2 regions of the Paradesulfitobacterium aromaticivorans genome follow, and region 1 is predicted to be linked to the other one. Evidence: riboswitches for the same ligand, from Rfam matches in the RefSeq annotation. Region 1 holds a riboswitch; the other holds the start of a gene.

Evidence for each region. Region 1 has a riboswitch for cobalamin ahead of ACYQ2N_RS22050 (CbtB domain-containing protein). Riboswitches for the same ligand answer to the same signal wherever they lie in the genome.
Region 2: it holds a riboswitch for cobalamin, as region 1 does, so the genes downstream of both, ACYQ2N_RS11940 (hypothetical protein) here and ACYQ2N_RS22050 (CbtB domain-containing protein) in region 1, are expected to answer to the same signal.

Annotation. Positions count from the first base shown of each region.
Region 1 covers NZ_BAAHYT010000011.1:1,075,810-1,087,147, reverse strand. The annotation lists gene ACYQ2N_RS22075 (HD domain-containing phosphohydrolase) at 1-56, opposite strand, end outside; gene ACYQ2N_RS22070 (Fe-S-containing protein) at 82-228, shown strand; gene ACYQ2N_RS22065 (cytochrome c biogenesis CcdA family protein) at 256-1,068, shown strand; gene ACYQ2N_RS22060 (TlpA family protein disulfide reductase) at 1,235-1,768, shown strand; gene ACYQ2N_RS22055 (sulfite exporter TauE/SafE family protein) at 1,809-2,570, shown strand; cobalamin riboswitch at 2,651-2,839, shown strand; gene ACYQ2N_RS22050 (CbtB domain-containing protein) at 3,102-3,296, shown strand; gene ACYQ2N_RS22045 (hypothetical protein) at 3,331-3,891, shown strand; gene ACYQ2N_RS22040 (hypothetical protein) at 3,888-4,484, shown strand; gene ACYQ2N_RS22035 (DNA alkylation repair protein) at 4,502-5,332, shown strand; gene lonB (ATP-dependent protease LonB) at 5,350-7,128, shown strand; gene ACYQ2N_RS22025 (HoxN/HupN/NixA family nickel/cobalt transporter) at 7,432-8,454, shown strand; gene ACYQ2N_RS22020 (adenosylhomocysteinase) at 8,619-9,863, shown strand; gene ACYQ2N_RS22015 (GNAT family N-acetyltransferase) at 9,903-10,538, shown strand; gene ACYQ2N_RS22010 (hypothetical protein) at 10,606-10,833, shown strand; gene ACYQ2N_RS22005 (HesB/IscA family protein) at 11,005-11,322, shown strand.
Region 2 covers NZ_BAAHYT010000010.1:1,264,107-1,275,444, forward strand. The annotation lists gene ACYQ2N_RS11910 (flavin reductase family protein) at 1-456, shown strand, start outside; gene ACYQ2N_RS11915 (sensor histidine kinase) at 792-2,015, shown strand; gene ald (alanine dehydrogenase) at 2,124-3,257, opposite strand; gene ACYQ2N_RS11925 (response regulator) at 3,454-4,500, shown strand; gene ACYQ2N_RS11930 (4Fe-4S binding protein) at 4,466-4,639, opposite strand; gene ACYQ2N_RS11935 (FmdE family protein) at 5,443-5,688, shown strand; cobalamin riboswitch at 5,920-6,102, shown strand; gene ACYQ2N_RS11940 (hypothetical protein) at 6,279-6,566, shown strand; gene nrdD (anaerobic ribonucleoside-triphosphate reductase) at 6,650-7,303, shown strand; gene ACYQ2N_RS11950 (hypothetical protein) at 7,284-7,430, shown strand; gene ACYQ2N_RS11955 (hypothetical protein) at 7,675-7,860, shown strand; gene ACYQ2N_RS11960 (HD domain-containing protein) at 8,000-8,134, opposite strand; gene ACYQ2N_RS11965 (hypothetical protein) at 8,088-8,246, opposite strand; gene ACYQ2N_RS11970 (hypothetical protein) at 8,349-8,672, opposite strand; gene ACYQ2N_RS11975 (HD-GYP domain-containing protein) at 8,692-9,789, opposite strand; gene ACYQ2N_RS11980 (methyl-accepting chemotaxis protein) at 9,846-11,338, opposite strand, start outside.

The DNA.
Region 1 (11,338 bases):
ATTTGAACACCTGCCACAGGGTGTTCTGTTACTTTGTTAAACTCTGACGCGGTCAGTAAAAGTCGACAGCAAGGAATATAAATCAGTTACCGGTATGGGAATGCAGCATATCTGACGCCTGCGGGCAGGGTAATGGTTGCCAGCAGTTTTTGCGAACCGTGTTATTCCCGTAGATTCCATATTGAGGGCGATGTTTTGGTTTGTAATACATGTGGCAATGACATCTAACTATGTGCCTAAATGAGGAGGATTTTTATGCAAGGGCGACGCCTCCGGACCATCGTAAGTGCAGTGGGCGTGACTGCAGTCGTCGTGGTGTACGTTTGGTTTGCTGTTCGGTATGCGTCCGGAATCAACACAGACATCCACCCGACTCTTTGGCTGGCTTTCATCGCTGGGCTGCTTTCTTTTGTTTCCCCGTGTTGTCTGCCACTGTATCCATCGTATATTTCCTATATTTCCGGAATGACTTTTTCGGGGAACGAAAAACATGTCTTGGCTCACCGGTTAAAGGCGTTGACCCACACGCTTTTCTTCGTGATCGGGTTTTCGATTGTCTTTTTAGCGCTTGGGTTATCTGCGACCGTGCTCGGGCAGGTCTTTATCACCCATCGAACTTTGATACGAATTATCGGAGGCGGAATTATCATTCTCATGGGATTGTCCCTGAGCGGATTGCCAACCCCCAAATGGCTGATGATGGAGAAGAAGTGGGAATACCGCCAAACGAGAGTGGGCTATGGCGGTTCCGTTTTGGTTGGTATTAGCTTTGCTGCCGGGTGGACGCCGTGTATAGGGCCCATACTGGCGTCAGTTTTGGTCATGAGTGCCAACCAACCCTCCGCAGGGTTGGCTTTGATTCTGGCCTACATTGCCGGATTTTCTATTCCTTTCTTTGTTTTGGCATTCACGCTGAGTTCAGTGCGGAAATTAGTTCCCTACGGTGCATTGCTTTCCAAAATCGGCGGTTATTTGATGATTGGGTTAGGAATATTGTTGATAACTAATCTGATGACCAGAATCACCGTTGAGTTAATTCGTTTGTACGGAGGGTTTACAGGCTTTTAAGAATACAATTTTCATAAGAAATTCACACTTTCTTCATATAGAAGTCCAATCTTAGTAGTATACTGGCTTTCAAAATCGCAACCTGAATCTCGAAGTTATCTAGATCAAGTCTTAGCCTATCTACAAATTTTAACAACGTCGTGAAAGAGGAGAATATATGTCCAATATGTCCAAACGAATAGTTATGATCGTCCTTGGGATTGTTTTCGTAGTGCTTTTTGCCACGATAGAGCTAAAGAGTAATCTTCCACCATCAGTAAACCAAGCACCAGGACCACAGATAGGATTTAAGGCTCCAGATTTTACGCTAAAAGATCTAAATGGCAATACTGTCAACTTAAGCGACTTTCGAGGCAAACCCGTTTACCTTAATTTTTGGGCTAGCTGGTGTCCGCCGTGTAAAGCGGAAATTCCAGAGATTCAGAAATTCTACCAGCAAAATAAAGATAAAGTTGCAGTCTTGGCGGTGAATATAACTTTTAATGACAAGCTCTCAGACGTAGTTAATATATTGAAAGACAACAATGCCAATTTTCCGGTACTATTAGACACCAACGGTAATTCTTCTGTAGCAGATGCTTACCAGGTGTACGGAATACCGGCGAGCTTTTTTATCGACAAGAACGGAATAATTAGGGAAACGCATGTGGGTGGTATGACATTGAATACGCTCCAAGAAGCATTAAAAAAGGCACTGTAATTTTAATTAACTTGGACTCTTTTCTATAAAGGAGCATTAGATGACTTTATTTAGTCAATGGTACGCTTTCCTAGGACAAGTAAATAATTTTTTGAGTCCTTATTTGTCAGGTCTGTCGTTGCAGCTCCACATTCCGGTGTTATCGGCTCTGCTTTTGGGGTTGCTTGGTTCCACCGCTCCTTGTCAACTATCAACAAACTTTAGTGCTTTGGGTTTATTTACCCAAAAAATTAGCAAAAAGAAGGAGTGTTTATCAGCAGCCTTTTCATTTACCCTAGGAAAAGTAGTTGTGTACACGTTAATAGGTTCACTGACGATCTTGTTGGGAATTAAGCTTAACCAGGAAGCAATTCCTATCGTACAAGTAGTCAGAAAGGCCCTTGGTCCTTTGATGTTAATCGTTGGTCTATATTTGCTTGGATTGTTTAAGACAAAATTATCGCTGTTTACTTCATTAGAACGAAACCTGATAAGACATATACCTAACATCAAAAATATACGGGAGTTCTTCTTAGGTGTAGTTTATTCTTTGGCCTTTTGCCCAACTCTCTTTTGGCTGTTTTTCGGTATTGTTATCCCGTTGGGGGTTTCAACTCAGGGGGGAATTATTTTACCTGGACTGTTCGCTATCGGAACAGTCATACCGTTATTAGTTATTACCTTTTTACTTGCCTATGGTATAGGAACAACAAAATTGTTTACAAGGAATGTACCAAGGATAAATGCAATTCTTCAGAAGGTAGGGGGTGTTATTTTTATTCTAGCAGGTATTAACGATTTTATTGCCTACTGGCTAATTTAGGGAAAAACCTTTTATTTTTCACAAGAAATTCATAACTTCTTCATAATCTTGTAGTATTATTTTTAATGTATAGAGGCTCAACTAAATATCTTTGGATGAGTGATTCTTTTCCGAGGGAAAGAATTGAAAAGGGAAGTCAGTTGAAGCTGACGCGGTGCCCGCCACTGTAAGAGGAAGTTAACTCGCATTATGTCACTGGGATATATCCGGGAAGACGTGAGTTGACGATGAACTTGAGCCAGGAGACCTGCTTATTCCAACATTTCTACAACCTACGGGATGTTAGGGAGGTGTTTTTATTGTGTGCCGTTTTTGTGCAAAACTGCGGCTGGATAATTATCCCTAATTTATAGATTAGGGATTTATTTTTGCCCGTCATTCAGAAAACACTAACAATCAGTTTTGGCCCCTTATTTTTGATTTATTGATCAGTAAATCCCTGAGTAAAGAGTATTGTTCTCTTGGGTCGGTTCCCAATGAGTTAGAAGAACCGTATTTAATTGACTCATTTATTATTTTTGGAGGTAATTGATGATGAATTATGCCAATAAAAATGTGGTTTCACACAAAAAGTTTAATCTTAATTTATCGTTACCGGTACAATTATTGTCTGTTTTAGCTCTGACGGGTTTAGTCCTCTTTACCTTATTATTTAGCACTTACCCGCCCTTACATGATTCAGTGCATGCCCTCCGGCATGCACTAATGATTATTCCTTGTCATTAATTTAAGTATACAATTAGAAAGAGGTGTTAAATCAGTGAATACTCGAATCGCGGTTTATATACGGCCATTATTATTGGCTTTTCTAGTGCTATTTCTTTTTACTCCTTCCCCAACGCATGCTGCTGAGGAAAACGACCTGCAGATTCAACTGCAATCTACTCCGGAGTTTAATGTAATCAAGCCTAATTTTGATTCCCAGTTTTCCATCGTAGTGAAAGATAATAAGGGGCAACCTGTGAAGGATGTAGAACTGGCCTTCACCCTGGAAAGCCCCGCTGCAAAGTTCTTTCCTTCTACTGATGTTCCAAGAGTGGAGGGTCTGACTCTGATGAAGAGCAAGGTTTTTGTTCCCGATGGGAAACTGGACTTTGGATATGTCTTCCCAATCAGAGGAGAATATGCTCTAACGGTTAAAGCTACACCAACCGGAAACCCCAATCATGCGGTAGAAAAAACCCTGCACTTTACGATTAACGAAAACCCAACTAAAGTAAGGAATGTTTCGATTTTTATTTCAGTGCTGTTGCTTTTGGGATTTGCAACGGGATATATATTAACCTCGCGTAGAGTGGCTGGGGAGGTAGTAGAAGTATGAAACTTAAGACTTTTTTAATGATTGGACTCGTAATAGCTTTAAGTATGACAACCGCACCTCTCCTGGCCATGACCATGAATCATCAATCGGCAGATTTCAACCCTATCGTGAAATCTGCGGAAAACGGCCAGGTTAAATTAACTGTTAATGTAAACCCTGGAATGTCGACGGTAGGACACCTGACTAAATTTACCGGACAAATAGTAGATAAAGCCACCGGTCAGCCGGTAACCAATGTTCTAGTAAAAATCAATGCCCATCACATGGAAGAAGATAAAAACGTACTGCATACCGAGTTTGTATCGACTGACGGTGGTTTTGGCTTTGATAACATGTTTGCTGACGGTGCTGAACACCTCCTGACCTTTATGATTGAGCCGACGGCTACTTCTTCGATTAAGTTTACACCTGTAGGAACAGAGTTCCCGGTAGAAGTGATGGGAGTTCAGCCCCCTACCGGTGTTAAAGTTAAGACTATGATCTTTTTGATGGTTGTCATTGCCTTCGGAATGGTTGCAGGAGTTATTACTCCAAAATCCCTCAAGTCTCGTCAATCTAAGAGACTTATAACCGCACCCGATTCGAATACTTAGGATAGGTTAGGTTAAAGATGAATCGTCTACTTTTCTTTTTACTGGATAAAATGCTACTGATCTTGGCTAGTAGAGCACATAGCGGGCAATTGGCTTTGGGGTTGCAGATTTTTGAAAAATACTTTAGCGAGCAACCGGACAGGTTATACGAAGTTTGCCAGGACTACACTGGTAGGAAGCAGTGGTTCTTTCGATTTATTGCTGGAAAATATTTGAGCCGGTTTTACCTTGAAGAACCTGCTAAGGTGATTACGCTTTTGGAAGAACTGGCTGTTGATCCGGTATGGCAGGTGAGAGAAGGAGCTGCCTGGGGTATTGCTGCCCTTTGGGATCTGACGGATAACAGTGTTTTAGACTACTATTCCAGGTGGCTTGGGGATGAACGGGAATATTTGCGAGCTACGGCAGCTCTGTCTTTGGTACCGGTTATTAGGAAAGGAGATTCTACTTTGCTTCCGTTGCTAATACCGTTATTAGACCGACTGGTAGTTGATGAAAGTAAAGCAGTACGTAGACTCATCGGATCGCAGATTATCGGGAAGGTCCTGGCTGAAATTTTTCCGGAAACAGCATATGAATGTCTTAAGCGGTGGGTGCCCCTGCCTAACGCTGTTACTCAGTGGCAGATAGCCCGGGCAGTGTCCGGGCCTCTTGCCGATAGGTTTCCCGGAGAAGTTATGGAAATTTTACTTAGAATACAGTACCAGGACCAACCATTGAGCCGCCAAGCACTGTTTTCTGCGTTAAAACGCTTGTCACATTCAACTAACCCGGAACTAGTCCTGGCGGCTCAAAAATATGCAGAAGAAATAAGGGCCACCACAGCTGAAAATCAGGCTTCTCTTTAGAAGTAAGGAGCATGCAAATGAAGGGCTTTGACTCTACAGCGGAAATTCCGGTTCCCGAGTGTCTGGTAGACCAGGTTATTGGTCAGGAAGAGGCTGTACAAATAATTAAACTTGCTGCCAAGCAAAAACGGTCCGTTCTGCTTTTGGGTGAACCCGGGACCGGCAAAAGCTTACTGGCCTCAGCTATGGCAGAACTATTACCACCTGAAGAATTGAAAGATGTTATCTGTTTACCTAACCGGGAACAGCGGACACAACCCTTAATTCAAATCGTTAACTCAGGAGCGAGTGAAAAGCTGTTGCAAGAGGCTAAGGAGAAGTTCAAGCGACAAGGCTTTTCCTTAAATTTTTTGTTAATCTTTGCAGTAGTTGCTATCTCGTTTGTCAGTTTTTTCTATACTCTTACACGCAACAATTTTTATTACCTTTTAGGTGGACTGTTTCTGGTATTACTCATTTACGGGTTGAAAAAAAGGTATTTAGCCCAGGGTCAAGCACCGAAATTCAAGATACTAATAAACAATTCCGGTAAGAAACATGCTCCGGTTATTGATGCTACCGGTTTCCATGCCGGTGCGTTGTTAGGGGACGTACGGCACGATCCCTTCCAGTCCGGAGGAGTGGAGACCCCTCCCTACCAGCTCATAGAGGCAGGTGCTATCCACCAGGCCCATAAAGGGATATTGTTTATCGATGAAGTTTCCACCCTTAGTATGGAATCCCAACAGAGCTTGTTGACGGCTTTTCAGGAGAAAAAACTGGCCATCACCGGCAGAAGTCTTGGTTCCAGCGGTACCATGGTTCGCAGTGAACCTGTGCCCTGCGATTTCTTACTGGTGTTGGCCGGAAACTTGGAAGACATGGATAAAATGCACCCGGCTCTGCGTTCCCGGATCAGAGGGTATGGTTATGAAATCTATATGAAAGAAGAGATTGAAGACAATGAGCTAAACCGCTATAAATTAGCCCAGTTCATAGCCCAGGAAGTCAACAAAGACGGTAAAATCCCTCATTTCTCCTATGGGGCATACCTAGAACTATTGGTTGAAGCCGGTTTGATGTGCTCGGTCAAAGGGAAGTTAACAACCAAATTCCGGGAATTGGGCGGTTTAATCCGAGCAGCAGGGGACCTCGCCCGGCAAGATAAAGTCAACCTTGTAGAAGGCATTCATGTACAAAACGCCAGGGAACTCGTTTTACCTTTGGAAAAACAACTGGCCCGGAGTCGTGCCCGATCTTTACAAAGCTCTGTCTTTCTTACAGACGGCAGAAGAATCGGCCAAGTCAACGGGGTTGTTTGCGTGGATGGAATTGAACCGGTTATCCAGCCGGTTTGGGCGGTACTATCGGAACGCCCGTTAAGGAAAGAAGATGCTGCCGGGAATCATTCTATCACTGGTGATATCTCTTTATTGGGATTTTCCGCCCCCGCTAACCTCAAAAATGTCTTACACGCTGTTTTAGGCAGAACCCTGACAGGGAAAGAGCTGTACCTTGAAATTGACAGGCACTACCGGAACTTTAGTTGGGAAGAATGTCCTTTAGCGGCAGTGCTGGCCGCCAAGTCGGCCCTGCAGCAAAAAGCAGTAAATCAAGGGACTGCTGTACTAGGGGGTGTGAATATTAAAGGAGAGGTATTACCCACCTCTCTTCTGCAGTATAAGCTAGCAATGTTAGCAACAGCAGGAATCAAACAAGTACTTATCCCTCAGGTAAATGAAGGAGATTTGCCTGGACAAACAACTATGAGAATTTGTCTGGTGGCTACGGTGGAAGAAGCTTGGACCTTGTTGTAAACCGGCTCAGCTTCTAATGGTTGTTATGAGATGAGATATGGCCGAATGGTTGAAAATCTCTTGCCCGGCGGCTAAAAAAATAGAGCCAAAATTATTAGAGTGACGCCCAGGGCTGGTCGCATCAAGCGTATGAATTTATTGGGATGTAAGAAGCGCTGTACCGAAAAAGAAGGAAAAAAATATCTTATGTCGAACATAAAAATACAAAATATATTAAAACAATACAATACCATGGAGGTCTTAACCTTAAGGTTAACTCCATGGTTTTTTGTTTTTGGAAAAAATTAGAGGAAGGTGAACGTAATGGATCATATATCTAGAAAAACAAGTATTACAAATCGCCCGAAATGGCTTCGTTATGGATTGTTAGTGGCCGTGATACATCTTTTGGGACTGATCTTTTTGCTTCCGAAAGTTCGGGAATATCCACAATTGCTGGGATTTGGTTTTCTGAGTTATGCACTGGGCTTACGCCATGCTTTTGATGTTGACCACATTGCTGCTATTGACAACACGGTACGTAAACTGGTACAACAGAAAAGCGATCCGACAGGGATAGGATTTTTCTTCTCTTTGGGCCATTCTTCGGTGGTTTTTATCATGGCCATCATTACGGCCATTTCCATGCATTGGGCTGAGCAAAACATTCCACAATTACAAACTTTCGGCAGTATGATTGGGACCGCTGTTTCAGGAGGTTTTCTGCTCCTCATAGGGCTATTTAATCTTTACATTTGGTTCGATATTTACCGGTTCTTCTCCAAGCTGCGTAAAGGGGAGTACGATGAAGAGAACCTTGAGCAAGTCCTTTTAAACCGGGGCTTCATATCTCGTTTCTTTAGACCGCTTTATAGGTTTATTAACAAGAGTTGGCATGTTTACCCGCTTGGCTTTCTCTTTGGTTTAGGTTTTGATACCGCATCCGAGGTAGCCCTGTTAGGGATTTCTGCGAATGCGGCCACTCAAACAGTTCCTTTCACCGGAATCATAGCACTGCCGGTTCTATTTGCTGCCGGTATGAGCTTAATGGACACCGCGGATGGGATTTTTATGACGACTGCCTACCATTGGGCCTTTTCCACTCCATTACGCAAGATTTATTACAATTTATCGGTTACCGGCCTTTCCGTAATTGCAGCGTTGTTTATCGGTCTAATCGAATTGGCCCAGATAATTACGCCAAGGCTTGGACTAAACAGCGGAATTTGGGGATGGATACAAAACCTGGACTTCGAAGGGATCGGCTATCTGTTGGTGAGCCTTTTTATCTTAACATGGGTTATTTCTTACGGACTCTGGAAGGTTTTACATCTGGAGAAGGCCTGAGGGCAACTGAAAAAATCCTTAAAAATAAACCGCACCGAAATTACTAGCGAAATCAGCCCTGGAACGGAAGGATTTCTTGTATTTGGGGAAGAAATAATACGGGAAGTTTTAGATATGACTTTTGTGGATAAAAAGGAGGTGGCCCGACGTTAGTCGGGAAATAAATGGAATCAACTATTCGTGATCTTAACTTAGCCCCTAGGGGACAGCTAAAGATTGACTGGGCTGGGGCTCACATGCCCGTGCTCAATCATTTGCGCCAAGAGTTCGAACGTGATCTCGCTTTTGCCGGGAAGAAAATTGTTATTTGCCTGCACCTTGAAGCCAAGACCGCATATTTGGCCAAAGTTATTCAGGCCGGAGGAGCGGAAGTCACGGTTGTAGCCAGCAATCCCCTGTCAACTCAAGATGATGTGGTGGCTGCCTTGGTTAAAGGAGGAATACGGGCGCATGCCTGGTACGGTGCCACTGCCGAAGAATACCGTCGGCATTTGAACCTGGCGCTCGATTTTGGACCGGACTATTTAATTGACGATGGCGGGGACCTTGTATCAACCATCCATAAAGAAAGAAGGGAACTGCTGAGTAAAGTTAAAGGCGGAGCGGAAGAAACAACCACTGGCATTTTACGCCTCAAGGCTATGGATCAGAGCGGGGAATTGGGCTTTCCGATGGTAGCGGTCAATGATGCGGAAAGCAAATACCTTTTTGACAATCGCTACGGTACCGGCCAGTCTGTCTGGGACGGAATCATGCGCACGACTAATTTGGTTGTAGCTGGGAAAACAGTTGTGGTAGCAGGATATGGCTGGTGTGGTAAAGGGGTGGCCTTGAGGGCCAAGGGTCTGGGAGCCCGGGTAATTGTATGTGAGGTTAATCCGATGCGGGCGAATGAGGCCTGGATGGACGGCTTCGAAGTGATGCCGATGATTGAAGCTGCCAAACAGGGTGATTTCTTTATCACTGTGACCGGTAACAAAGATGTAATCAGAGGCGGTCATTTTCAAGTCATGAAAGCAGGGGCAATCCTCTGTAATGCCGGGCATTTTGACGTGGAAGTCAACAGGGTAGAATTGGAGGAGGTTGCTGAATTTCAGCGCTTAGTGAGGCCCAACATTGTTGAATATAGGCTTCCGGGCGGGAAAGAAGTTTATCTGCTCGCCGAAGGCCGGTTAGTCAATTTAGCCGCCGGTGATGGACACCCAGTAGAAGTGATGGACATGACATTTGCGTTGCAGGCAATGGCCTTGCACTATTTAGTTAAGAATGAAGATAAACTGGAAAACCGGGTTTACGGTGTACCAAAGGAAATAGATTACAGGGTTGCAAACCTAAGGCTAGAGTCTCTTAATTTAGCAATAGACAGTCTGACAGAAGAGCAGCAAGAATATTTAGCAGCATGGGAGTAGATGTTTAGGTAGTAGTATTTGTTGTAAGGGAGGCACACTGTGAAAGAAGGGCGGGCAATTTATACCCAAACTGTTATGCTGCCGGAAAGGGAACTTTTACTCCAAGGCCCGGTACCTTCCGAGTTGTTGCGGTCGCTGGAACTGGACCCGGGTTTGAGGGCTTTTCGCCCGCCGCTGAGGCAGAAAGAAGCTTTAATTGGTATTAGTGAACTGGACTCCGGGCGCATAATCGCAGCCTATCGTGACCACACTATCTATGGCTATGTGACCTTTCATCCTGCGGACACTTTTGAACGCTGGGCTCACGGCCCGGAGCAAGTCCTGGAACTGGGAGCGATCGAGATCGCGCCCGCAGTGAGGCGTTATGGAGTAGCACGCCACTTGCTGGAAGTAGCCTTCGCCGATCCTGTAATGGAAAACTTCTTGGTTGTTGCCACGGAATATTACTGGCATTGGGATTTAGAAGGGTCTGGTCTGCAGGTGTGGGAATACCGGGAAGTGATGCGTAAGATCATGGCGCATGTGGGCATGGTGGTCAAAGATACGGATGAAGAGGAAATCTCCTCGCACCCCGCTAATATGTTGATGGTTCGCTACGGCAGCCTTGTGCCTAGGGAAGCTGTACTTGAATTTGAAAAAATGCTCTTTCGTAAGCCGGATTCCAACCGGGGCTAAATTAAGGATACGAATCCCTTTTTCCGGACAGAATACTTATAATAGTTGTCTGGAAGGGATGAATAGTATGCGCTGGCTTTGGAGATTTATTCTTTTAGTATTAGTACTTGCTTTGTGGCAGGGAATGGAAAATAATCCTGAGGGGCAGGCTGTTTCGGGCTACATGACCCAAAAAGTCAAGGTAGAAGTTAGGTATTGGCAAAGACAAATCCAGGATTTGCCTGCCAACCTTGAAGCAGAAATCAGGCGCTTGCTCGGCGAGTTTAAGCCCAGCGGGGATGGGGAAGTTGTTTGATAGCTTTTTCACAAAGAAACTTACCATTTGACAACTGTAAGCTAGAGGAAGTATTATAAAAAAAGGCCTAGGGTAACGGGGCTCTGCAGGGTGGGGATATATTGGGCAGCCTGCGAAAATATGCTCGATTGGGCCTTTGGATTATGGGAATAGAAGGAGTGGCGATTCAGGATGGTCGGAATTACCGAAATTGCGGCGGAAAAAGTAAAGGAAGTTTTGGCGAATCAGAATAAAGAGAACGCCTACTTACGCCTTTATGTTGCAGGTTTTGGCTGAGGCGGTCCGAGCTTCGGCATGACTCTGGATGAGTCTAAGAATGATGATGATGTCATCGATGAAGGACATGGAATCAGGATTGTAACCGATAAAAAACTTTCTTCTTACCTTGAAGGTGCAATGGTAGACTATGTCGAGTCCCGTTATGGCGGCGGTTTTGAAATTCGCACCGCCAATTCCGGCGATGGCTGTGGCGACGGTTGCAGTTGCTAATTCGTGCGATGAAATG
Region 2 (11,338 bases), on a different contig from region 1:
AATAATCCCAAAAAGCAGCACAGCCTGGAAAATATAGAAAGAACAGGGGAATTCGTGTTGAATATGCCTGACCTTAGCATAGTTGATAAATTAGTAGGTTGTTCATATCGGCCAATGTACGGAGAAAATAAATTCGACCGCTCTGGATTTACCCGACTGCCTTCAGTAAAAGTTACACCTCCCGGTATAAAGGAATGTAGAGCACATTTGGAATGTAAACTGATGAATACTATGGTAACCGGGGATCATACTCTTTTAATTGCAGATGTTGTTTATGCCAGGTATGACGAAGAAGCATTCAGTCCCAATCTGTTGGTTAAATTGGACAAGTATATGCCTGCAATACATGTACAGCATTTTATTCAGGAAAGTTCACAGGTTCATATATTTTTAGGATCCTGTAGTGCACATGTAATAGAAGTGCCTTATCTTAAGCCCGATGATATTAATAACTGAAGTTTCGTCGCGACCGAGCATATAGCGGGCGGAAGTTCTGCATGGTAAGACATAAGCAGCGTCGTCACCAAAAGCGAGCCTTGGTCGGCCAGGAGTAATCCTAGACGTTAAGCGTAGACAGTCAGGCAGTAGGCCTGAAAGTGATGGAGCCTTGATCACAGCCCACAAAAATAATATTGTGTAAATGAAAATTCTACTTATGTGTTTTTTGGTAAAATTATAGGTACTCTTGCCAACTGAGAGGATAAGGTAATGCTGGAGAGCTATAATGCCCAAATTGTGACTTGGTTTTTCAATACAGAATGCAGTGAACTGATTGTTTAGAAGGATGGGACATGGAGTACAAGATTGATAACCTATCTCAGCTTATCGAAAAAGATAAACTGGTAAGAATTATTGAGTCATTCACAAAAGCTACTGACATTACAATAGATATTAATGATGCTATGGGTTCTCCCGTTGTTCAGCATGATTACTTTTATGGTTTTTGCCGCAGCATTCGTTCCAAAGAAGCCGGTTTGCAGCGATGTATTCAATCCAATGCCCAACTGGGTTTTGACACCTTGAAAAAAGGCTCTTCGTGTATGAGCAAATGCCATGCGGGTGTAATGCTGATGGCAGTACCAATTATTGTGGACGACAAATTTTATGGGTCAATAACCTGTGGGCAGATGCATCTGGAAAGACCCCAGACTAAAGAGATCGAGAACATGCTTCAGGCTACCTCCGACTTAGACCTTAATTCGGAACAATTGACCCGGACTTTTCAGGAAATTCAGGTTATCAGCATGGAGAAATGTCAGGCTGCCGGAGGACTAATTCAATTTGTGGTTAATTACATTGTCGAATTAATTTATCGTACCAAGATGCAAGAAGAGCTCAGCCGGGAAAAACTTAAAGCTGCTGAGGATGCACGGCTTATTGTGGAACTGGAACATACGTTGGACAAAGCAGAATTAAGAAATTTGCAAAGTCAAATAAAACCCCACTTTTTATTTAACACCCTAAACACTGTAATTTGCTCAGTAACTTTGGGTGAAAACGACAAAGGTTTAAATACGCTTTTTGCCCTCTCTAATTTACTGAGGCATAATTTAGACCATCCAGGGGAACTGGTTTCTCTTGGGGAGGAATTAAGCTATATCGAAAGCTACCTGGTAATTCAGAAAAACAGGTTTGGAAACCGGTTGGAATTATCTATAGAGGTTCCGGAAGACCTGAAAAGTCTACAGATCCCTTTTTTAAGTTTGCAGCCATTGGTGGAAAATGCCTGTATTCACGGACTGGAGCCCAAAGAGGGCATTGGCCACCTATGGATAAAGGGCAGAAAATTAGGCAGCACCGTTGAAATCTCAGTTGTCGATGACGGGGTAGGTATGCTCTCAGATCATGCTGCCGTTGATTTGAGCGGGGATCAAATAAAAACAGGGATTGGTCTGCGAAATGTCCATAAACGGCTGCAATTACTATTTGGGAAGGAATTTGGCGTTAAACTGGGACTCGAACAGGGGTTTACGACAGCTACTTTGTCCCTGCCTGTAGGAAAACCTGAGGCTTAAGTATGGTAGAACTGTCGGGCGCACGCAAAAGGACACGCTTGCGAAGCATGTCCTTTACCGGCCCACGAAACCAGAATTTACACGAGCAGAGCTTTTTATATGAGGCTGCTAAACATTGGCGGAAACTTTAGTAACTTCTTCTAAAGGAGTGTATGGCAAGTTGAGTGCATCGGCAACTGCTTTATAGGTCAGTTTTCCGTAGATGGTATTCACACCGCGGGCCAGCGCAAGATCGACTCTAATTGCTTCAGTGAACCCTAAGTTGGCGAGCTTAAGCGCATATGGCAAAGTTGCATTGGTCAAAGCAAAGGTAGAAGTGCGAGCTACCGCTCCGGGCATATTGGCTACACTATAGTGGAGAACTCCGTACTTCTCATAGGTTGGCTCGGCATGGGTAGTTACGCGGTCAACGGTTTCAACGCTGCCCCCTTGGTCAATCGCCACATCAACGATAACTGAACCTGGCTTCATGGCTTTAACCATTTCCTCCGTCACAATTTTGGGGGCCTTGGCACCGGGAATAAGAACCGCTCCTACCAACAAATCGGCCTCCGCAACGGCTTGCTTAATATTGTAACTGTTGGACATTAATGTTTTAATCCGAGAACCGAATATGTCATCCAGATACCCGAGACGGGCAATGCTGACATCCAGGATAGTGACATCGGCTCCCATGCCTATAGCCATCTTGGCTGCGTTGGTACCGACAACACCTCCGCCGACAATGGTAACTTTGGCAGGGGAAACGCCGGGAACTCCGCCTAATAAGATACCTTTACCGCCATGTGGTTTTTCAAGGAACTGAGCACCAATTTGAATTGACATACGACCAGCCACTTCACTCATAGGTGTGAGCAGCGGCAGACTACGGTCAGAGGGTTGGACGGTTTCGTACGCAATGCCTACAACTTTTTTCTTAAGCAGAGCGGCTGTCAATAAAGGCTCCGGAGCCAGGTGGAGATAGGTAAACAGCAATTGACCGTCTTTAAATAGTTCATATTCTGCCGGTTGAGGCTCCTTTACTTTCATGATCATATCGGCACGCGCAAAAACTTCCGACGGAGCAGCCAGGATTTCAGCGCCAACTGCCATGTATTCTTCATTACTAATCCCACTTCCAACACCGGCATTATTTTCAATGACAACTTTGTGACCGGCCTTGCAAAATGCCTCGACCCCGGCTGGAGTCAGCGCGACACGATTTTCATTGTTTTTGATTTCTTTCGGTACCCCGATAATCATTTTGGGTTATCTCCTTTCGATTAATGAGATAATTGTTATCTTAATTATCTCATAATCAAACGAAGATGCCAGCCAGTATGTTGCGCAATGATAGCAGAATGTTGTCAGATTTATAACTAGCCCTATTAAAGTTTTTACCACGAGTATTAAATTTTTGTTGTCGAATCAATAAGGCTTGGGTGGTGGGATTCATTACATGGTGTACAAAGTATTGCTAGTCGATGACGAGGAATTAGAGCGTAAGGTTTTACACTTTACATTACAGAATGAGAACCTGCCTATTCATATCTTAGGGGAAGCAGCCAACGGACGAGAAGCCTTGGAGCAAGTTCATACCATTCGTCCCGATTTGATAATCATGGATATCAAGATGCCCGGAATTAATGGAATAGAGGCAACTAAGCAAATTAAGGCGGCTTACCCAGCTACCGAAGTAATTATTTTAACCGCTTACAACGAGTTTTCCTATTCTCAGCAGGCCATTAAAGCGCAAGCTTCAGACTATTTGCTCAAACCGGTTATGCCACAACAACTGATTAGAGCCGTAAAAGAGGCATTAGACAGGCTTGCGCAAAAAGACTTTCAACCTGGTCCGGCCATAGATTTAGCAAGCCTTGAGGAACAAGTAAAAGCAGGAAACCTAGAGGATGCTAAGCGAGAATTATCTTATGTCCTTCAACTTCTTGCCAGTAAAGAGCTAAATCCTTCGGCTAGTGTAATACATTCCTTCGGCATACGGCTTATGGTCATCATTGTACATGCTTCTCTTTCTGCAGGTGCTGATTCCACCGAAGTAACAGCTTTAGAAAATAACATGGTCCGGGAGTTATCCCATATGTCGTCGGTTGAGGGACTAAGGTGTTGGGGAGAAGCTATTTTAGACCAATGTATCGCCCTATTGGTTAAGAATCGGTTGTGTGGTGATCAGGTCCTGTTGCGTCAAGCTCTGGATTATATTAAAAGCAATCATGCGAATAAGATTACACTTGATCAAGTAGCAGCTCACGTGCACCTCAGTCCTGCTTATTTAAGCCGTCTATTCAATAAGAAGACGGGTAGAGTATTTACGGAATATTTGACCCAAGTGCGGCTGGAAAAGGCGAAACAACGCTTGAGAATCCCACTTGAGACAATCGAGCAAATTGCGGCAGCAACCGGTTTTAGCTCCAGTAGTTACTTTTCGGCGGTATTTAAAAAGTATGAAGGTATTACTCCTTCCCAATATCGATCCAACCAAAAATAATAAAAGCAGGACCGGCAACCGAATCAAAACCACGGTGCAGCATGTCATAAATGCTAAAAGTCAGTAGATCACGGCAGACGGTGACGCAGCGCCGGCAGCGAATACATTTGCTCGGTTCCCGGACAAGGGAAGGGGACAAATCATCAACGGCAAAAGCTCCTCTTTCTCCTTCCCATTAAAAATCTGTCCCAAAGAGTTTTTTCCCCATTAGACCTTAGAATCTCAAGTGTGCGCTCTTGTTCCATCTTGACCTCCGCCAGATCATCATTCACCTTTAAGTTTGACCGAATCCACGAAAATTATCCGGATTGCAGATGAAAACTAACCAGCCCAAAAGCTGAGTCTATGATCATCCTCCCGTAACATATTCAGAAGGGCTAGGAACTCGGGGCTTATCCCTGACACGCAAGAATTAAGGCACTGCCAAAACTAAAGAAAAAACATAGAAAATTTTTATTGTGTTAGCAGGAAAACGGAAATGAATGAAGAATATAATTAATTATGAAGAAATAAATGATGAAAAATAAGGCCATGGAGGTCTTGACCAGGTACGGTAGCTCCATGGTTTTTTTCTGTGGAGCGGAGCCATCTGGTTGACCACCTTTTGGGCATAGCTCATGAGCATCAAGGATAAGGATAACCGATCGAAATACGTTGTATTAATTGGGCAATAGGCAATGCAAAATAGGAAAATCGTTTAATGGGACCATGGAGGTCTTTCAGCGGCACGATGGCGCTGGATGATGCCATGGTTTTTTCAATAGGTATTACCTTTTCTTAGTTTATTAGATCGGCATGGATCTAATAATATACAACCTCCTCTTTGCCGCCTGTCGTAGCAGGTCAGGCCGAGGCCGGGGTGCGGCAGGCGGCTATTTTTTTAACTTGGAGACTTCTTCTGGCACGTGGTTAAAGGAAAGTATTTTAATGAGGTGAATGATGATGGAGAAAGACATACTGGTTAAGGATGATTGGCAAAGCTGTGTTGACTTTCATGGGCATATCTGTCCTGGTTTGGCAATCAAGGCTGTGCAGATTGGGATGAGGGAATTAAGAGAGTGGTGTGCGCAACAAGGGGTGGACATAGGCGAGGTTGTGGCGATCGTTCAGAATGATGCTTGCGGAGTATCCGGTCCGCCTTGCCCAATCGTCGGCAGGGTCTTCAGTTCCGGATGGGCCAGCATATAGGGCTTTCCCGTCGACGCTTGCTGGCCAGGGGGGAGTTCCTGGCGGTGTTGGGGAATAACGTGGCTGGTAAGTCGTACGTTTCCCAACGTTATGAAAGCAGCCGTTTAACCGTGTTTAAGTCAGGATAGGGCAAATGGAGAACCGGCCCGTGGTCCTACCCTTATAAAGGCAACAAAACGGAGCATTCACCTTGACAGGCTAGTTCTTATCTGCTAGCCTATTCATGAAAAACATCATACACGTAGAACGAGTATACTTTCTTAAGGGAAAGTATTGAAAAGGGAAGTCAGCAAATCTGACGCGGTCCCGCCACTGTGATAGTGAGCGGCCTTACAGGATGTCACTGGGAAACCGGGAAGACGTAAGGCGGCGATGAACTTAAGCCAGGAGACCTGCTCGCTTTAAAGCCACACAGGAACCTACGGAGGATAGGGGGAATGTAGCGATGCCTGGTAACCGGAAGATATTATCTGGCTAGCCGGACGAGTTAAACCCTTTACAGGAATTCTGTAAAGGGTTTTTGTTATGGGCTATCAGTATGGATCGTTGATCGGTATGGTCGTTGGAGTTAGAAGAAAGGATGAAGAAAAATGGTGGCATACGTCAAATCGTTGCGCCGTGTGCGGGAAGAAGTTTTAGGCCAACTTGCGACCGATCGGGAGCATCGTGTCAAGTGGTTGGTACAGCTTATGGATATCGACGATGAGCTTGAAGAGCTTGAGGGGCACGACAAGATCAGAATCATAGAAAAGGTTAAAGGTAGTGCAAGAATTGAAGAAATTCAGAAGCCTCAAAAGCCTAAACAGCGGGGAAGGATGAAGTCAGGGCGTACGCGGGGCGTTGTTTTTATCCTGTCGCCTGGGGAAAAACGGGCTTAGTTCAGGATTTTCACGGTCTGGCAACCGATGCAGGAAAAAGAGTCAGGCATGCCAACCGTAGTCATGATGGCGAACAAAGTATCATGTCTGTGGACTGGATCATGTGCGGAAAGGAAGAGGAGATATGGCTGTTTTCCAGGAAATCCGTAAAAGGGACGGCAGGGTGGTACTCGCACCTGCGCACAGCCTTGGGGCAGCTGGCAAATCTCTTTTATACCCTTCAGGAGGAAGCTGCCGGTGCTCAGGCTGTTTCGTCGTTCGATACGTATCTTGCGCCCTTCGTTCGCAGGGACAATTTGTCCTATACAGAGGTAAAGCAGGCTGTTCAGGAATTCGTTTTTGATGAGCCTTATTATACCAATTCAACCCAACTGCCGGTCGGCTATACAGTGGATATTTTTGAGGCGCTCGAATTGCAGGAGGCACTGCAGACAGAATATACGGGTGGCACGGTCTTCTTTCTGGGCGAACAAATCGATGACCCGAATACCGTCAAAGACTTATTGCAGAAAGTCTTTGCCCGCTATCGCCTTCCTTATTTTATGGTAACGCCGACTTTTTCCGTTTGTGAGGCTCACGGATATATTAGCGGGGAGCACTATCATTGTCCTATCTGCGGTGGGATGACAGAGGTGTGGAGCCGGATCGTGGGGTATTTCCGACCAGTTCAGAACTGGAACAAGTGTAAGCGCGCAGAATTTCAGGAGAGGCAGGAATTTGTTTATGCTGCCTGCTGAATCTGAAGATACCTTAGCGGGAGTGCATCCGGTTTATCGAACGATGCCGGCTTTCGATAAAGTTGCCCTGCAAATGAAGAACTCTGAATTTTGTCCCTTGAATGAAGGAGATGACACAAATTCCTGAGATATCGAGATTTTACGGGATTATCATCACAATGTATTATGATGAGCATAATCCTCCCCCCTCCCCATTTCCATGCAACATATAATGGTATAGAGACTATTTTTGATATCAATGAAGGAGCGTTTACAAAGGGGATGTTGCACATGAGACCTAAAATTTATGGAGTTTTACCGAAAGAGGATTATACTGTTTACGTATATTTTTTGACGATGGAAAAATTAAACTTTATGACGTAAAACCCTTAATTGATAAGGGAGGTATTTTTATAAAATTGAAGAATAGGAATTTTTTCCTTAATGCGTGTACGGTTATGAATGGAACCCTTGCATGGGACGTATCTGGACATAGAGATACCAGTGATTGTAATGATATATGCCCAGATACTATCTATACTACGGCTAAAGATATTTCTAAAGAAAACATTGCTTGAGATCATCACCGAGGAGAATGTCAGGAATTATTTTGGCAACGACGTCGGGATTCTGCCGGTACCCTATATGAATGAAGAGATTAAGGCGTTTGTCATGTTGGATATCAATCAGTATTGTTCCAATGCCGCTCTGCTGCAGTCAGAAAGAGCTGAGTTTAACAATTTCGTAACTTTGCCGGGCATGGTCACGCATGATGGCCAACTCTTCAGCAGTTAAGGCACCCGGTTTATTGAGAATCCCTTCCGGAACGCCAATTTTTCCGATATCGTGCAAGACTATAGTTGATCCAATATCCTACCGACAAAACCGGAAGCATGATTAGGACCAACGCCCCGGCCAGAAGCCGTCCCCGGAGCCCAAACCGGTGAAAACCTTTTATGGTCATCCGCATCCCCCCTTGAGATAGAAAGCTAACTTTAATCTGTAATTGTGCTGAAAATCTGCGTATGTTGAAAACGACGACCAAAGGGAGAAGTAACGCCGAGTACTAGAGTATAAACTTACTGATTATGTTTTGAAGCTCCGCTGCCATGGAGGCTAAATTTTGGGCTGACGAAACAACTTGTTCCATAGATGCCGTTTGTTCCTCGACCCCGGCGGATACCGTTTGGGCTTGGGCTGCTGTCTCCTTACTAATAACATCAACTTGTTTAACCGAAGTTACTATTTTGCCACTAGCTATTTGTTGGATCGTAGCAGATATTTCTCCCATTTGTGCCGAGACATTTTCAATAAGTTTAGCAATTTCGCTAAATGACTGTCCTGCTACATTAACGACCTCAATACCTGAATCTTGAATCCTTATCCCCACTTGAACCTTTCTCTCCCCCTCACCCTGCCTCCTTAAACTCCACCCGTTCAATGAAACGGGTTAAATCTTGCATTAAGTCCACATAAATCTCTCGATTGAGGAACCTTCCGTTACTATCAAACAAAAGACGAATAAGTGGTCGAGTTGGCATTTGCAAGGGCACAGCAACGACCACTCCCATTTCACCCGTGTTTAGGGTGACAATAGCATTTTCAGGGTACAGAATGAGGGATTCTCGAAAAGCCTGCACCACTTTCGGGTTAAAGTCTTTCCCCGACCAGGCAATAATCATTTCCAGTGCATGGTAGGGGGGTAAGCCTTTGCGGTACGGTCTGTCGCCGGTCAAGGCTTCATAAACGTCGGTAACGGCTATGATTTGGGCATCGGGATGGATGCTATCCCCTTTCAAGCCGAAAGGATACCCCTTCCCGTTCCAGCGTTCATGGTGTTCCCTGACCATCGCTGTCACACTGTTTAACAAACGGGTGTTCCTTAGCATTTCTTCACCCATCAAAGGATGCCGTTTCATGATGGCAAACTCGTCATCCGTTAAACTTCCAGGCTTGTTCAAGATTTCCTTTGGCACTTGTAATTTTCCCAAATCATGAAGCAGTGCACCTAATGTCAGATACTTAAGCCTTTTCTCTTTATATCCCAAACGCATCCCCGTGAGTGCAGATAACAAGGCAACATTCAAAACGTGCACAAACGTCCCATAATCGTGTTGTTTGAACTTCTCCAAATCTAACCGCATCGCATCAAAATTCAAGTAAACGTTTGGGGTCTGGAGTTCTTTGAGAATCGTTTCTACCAGAACAACCGTCTTTTCAATCTGCTCAGGTTTAATGAGTTTCGCCTCATGATAAATGCTCCACAAGGAACCGACCAGTTTAATATAAATATCTTTCGAAAATGCTTTTACCTGTCTTGAAGATGAAACTGAATCCTCATGTTGTCGCAGAATATAAACTTCTCGCCTTTCAAGACGTTCCTGTATGCCTGCTGTAATCGGTTGACCTTTTTGCAAGAGCAAAATTCCCGCTTCATCAAATAAGTCCAGACTTGCAAACTTTTCCAAAGCTGAATTTGGTAGTAACTTCTCCAACACCAAATTCATGGTTAACCCTTCTTTCTTCTCCGCCCGATAATCTATACAACTTAGGACCTATCCAATCACACCTTAAACTTCGCCACGAGCTCACTCAGTTTATCGGCCAACTCGGCTTGTGCTTGTGCCGATTGGTTAACTTCTTCGATGGCTGTTGTCGTTTGAACTACACTAGAAGATATTTCTTCAGAACTCGAGGCAGATTCTTGAGCCGTCTCGGTTACATTTTGAATTGCTGAACCGATTTGACTGATAATTTCGTGCATCGTTAACGTTGCCTCAGCCAATTCTTTGGACATTTCTGTCACGAAATTTGAGTCTTCTTCATACTGGCTACCTGTCTTAGCATAAGCTTCGTAGTCAGGGCGGACTTTCGTTTCAATAAAAGTTAGTAACTCTTGCGTATTCCCCATCAGATTGTTAAATGCCCTCTGCACATCGTTGATAACCTTATGAATATTTCCTACCGCCAGTTGCGATTGTTCTGCCAACTTCCGAACTTCATCAGCGACGACTGCAAAACCACGTCCTGCTTCTCCTGCGCGAGCCGCCTCAATGCTAGCATTGAGAGATAAAAGATTGGTTTGTTCGGCAATTCCACCAATAGTTTCTGCCATGACTTTAATTTCATCCACAACTTTCGACTGTTCAAGAGCTTGCTTGACCTTGGCTTCTTTATCCCGATAGATATCATCCGCTTCACTCACCGCCTTGGTTCCTTTGGTCTTGACTTCACTGGCCCGTACCTTAATCGCCAAAGCGTTTTCCTGTCCATCCTTAGCTTTCTGATTCAGTTGTTTGGTATATTCTTGGATTTCTACTGCAGAAGCCCCTACCTCTTCCGTACTGGCACTGAGTTCTTCTGTTCCCTGAGCAATCTGCTCCGTCGATTGCTGGATGGTCTGCATCGTCGCCGACAGTTCTTCCATCGTCGCCGACAGTTCCTCCGATTGAGCACTCAGCGTCTGAGAACCGTCACGAATGGCGAGTAATAACTCTCTCACTTTTTTTACCGCCTGCTTAAGAGCATCCCCCAGTTGCCCCACTTCATCCCGTCCGTGCAGGGCTAATTCCTGGGTTAGATTCCCTTGTCCAAAGGCTTCCGCAAACTGAACGATGTGGGAAAGCCGTCGGGAGAGGCTGAACGATAGATACAGGCCCAGCACCAAAGCAAAAAGGAGACTGAAGCCGAGAATTGCAATCATGGTTGTTCGGGAAGATATAAAAGTTTCATGGTTTTTATCGACACGGTTTTTCGCTTCGTTTTCTAAAAAAGACACTGTTTTATCCAAACTGGCCAAAGCTTTATCATTGCCTTTCAGGGCCTCTTGCAGCACTGCCCCCGCCTCGGCATAGTTCCCCTCATTGACGAGCTGAACCAGCTTGTCCCGCTGGCTCCGCCACTCCTCCTGGGCAGCTTTAAAATCATTATAATATCCTTTTTCTTCAGCCGAGAGCGTTTCTAAAAAGTTCTTGTCGTATTCCTGCTGGGCTTTATTGTTCGCTGCCTTAATAGTCTCGATCTGCTGTAAAACCTCCTGCTGCTGAGTTTTGTCCC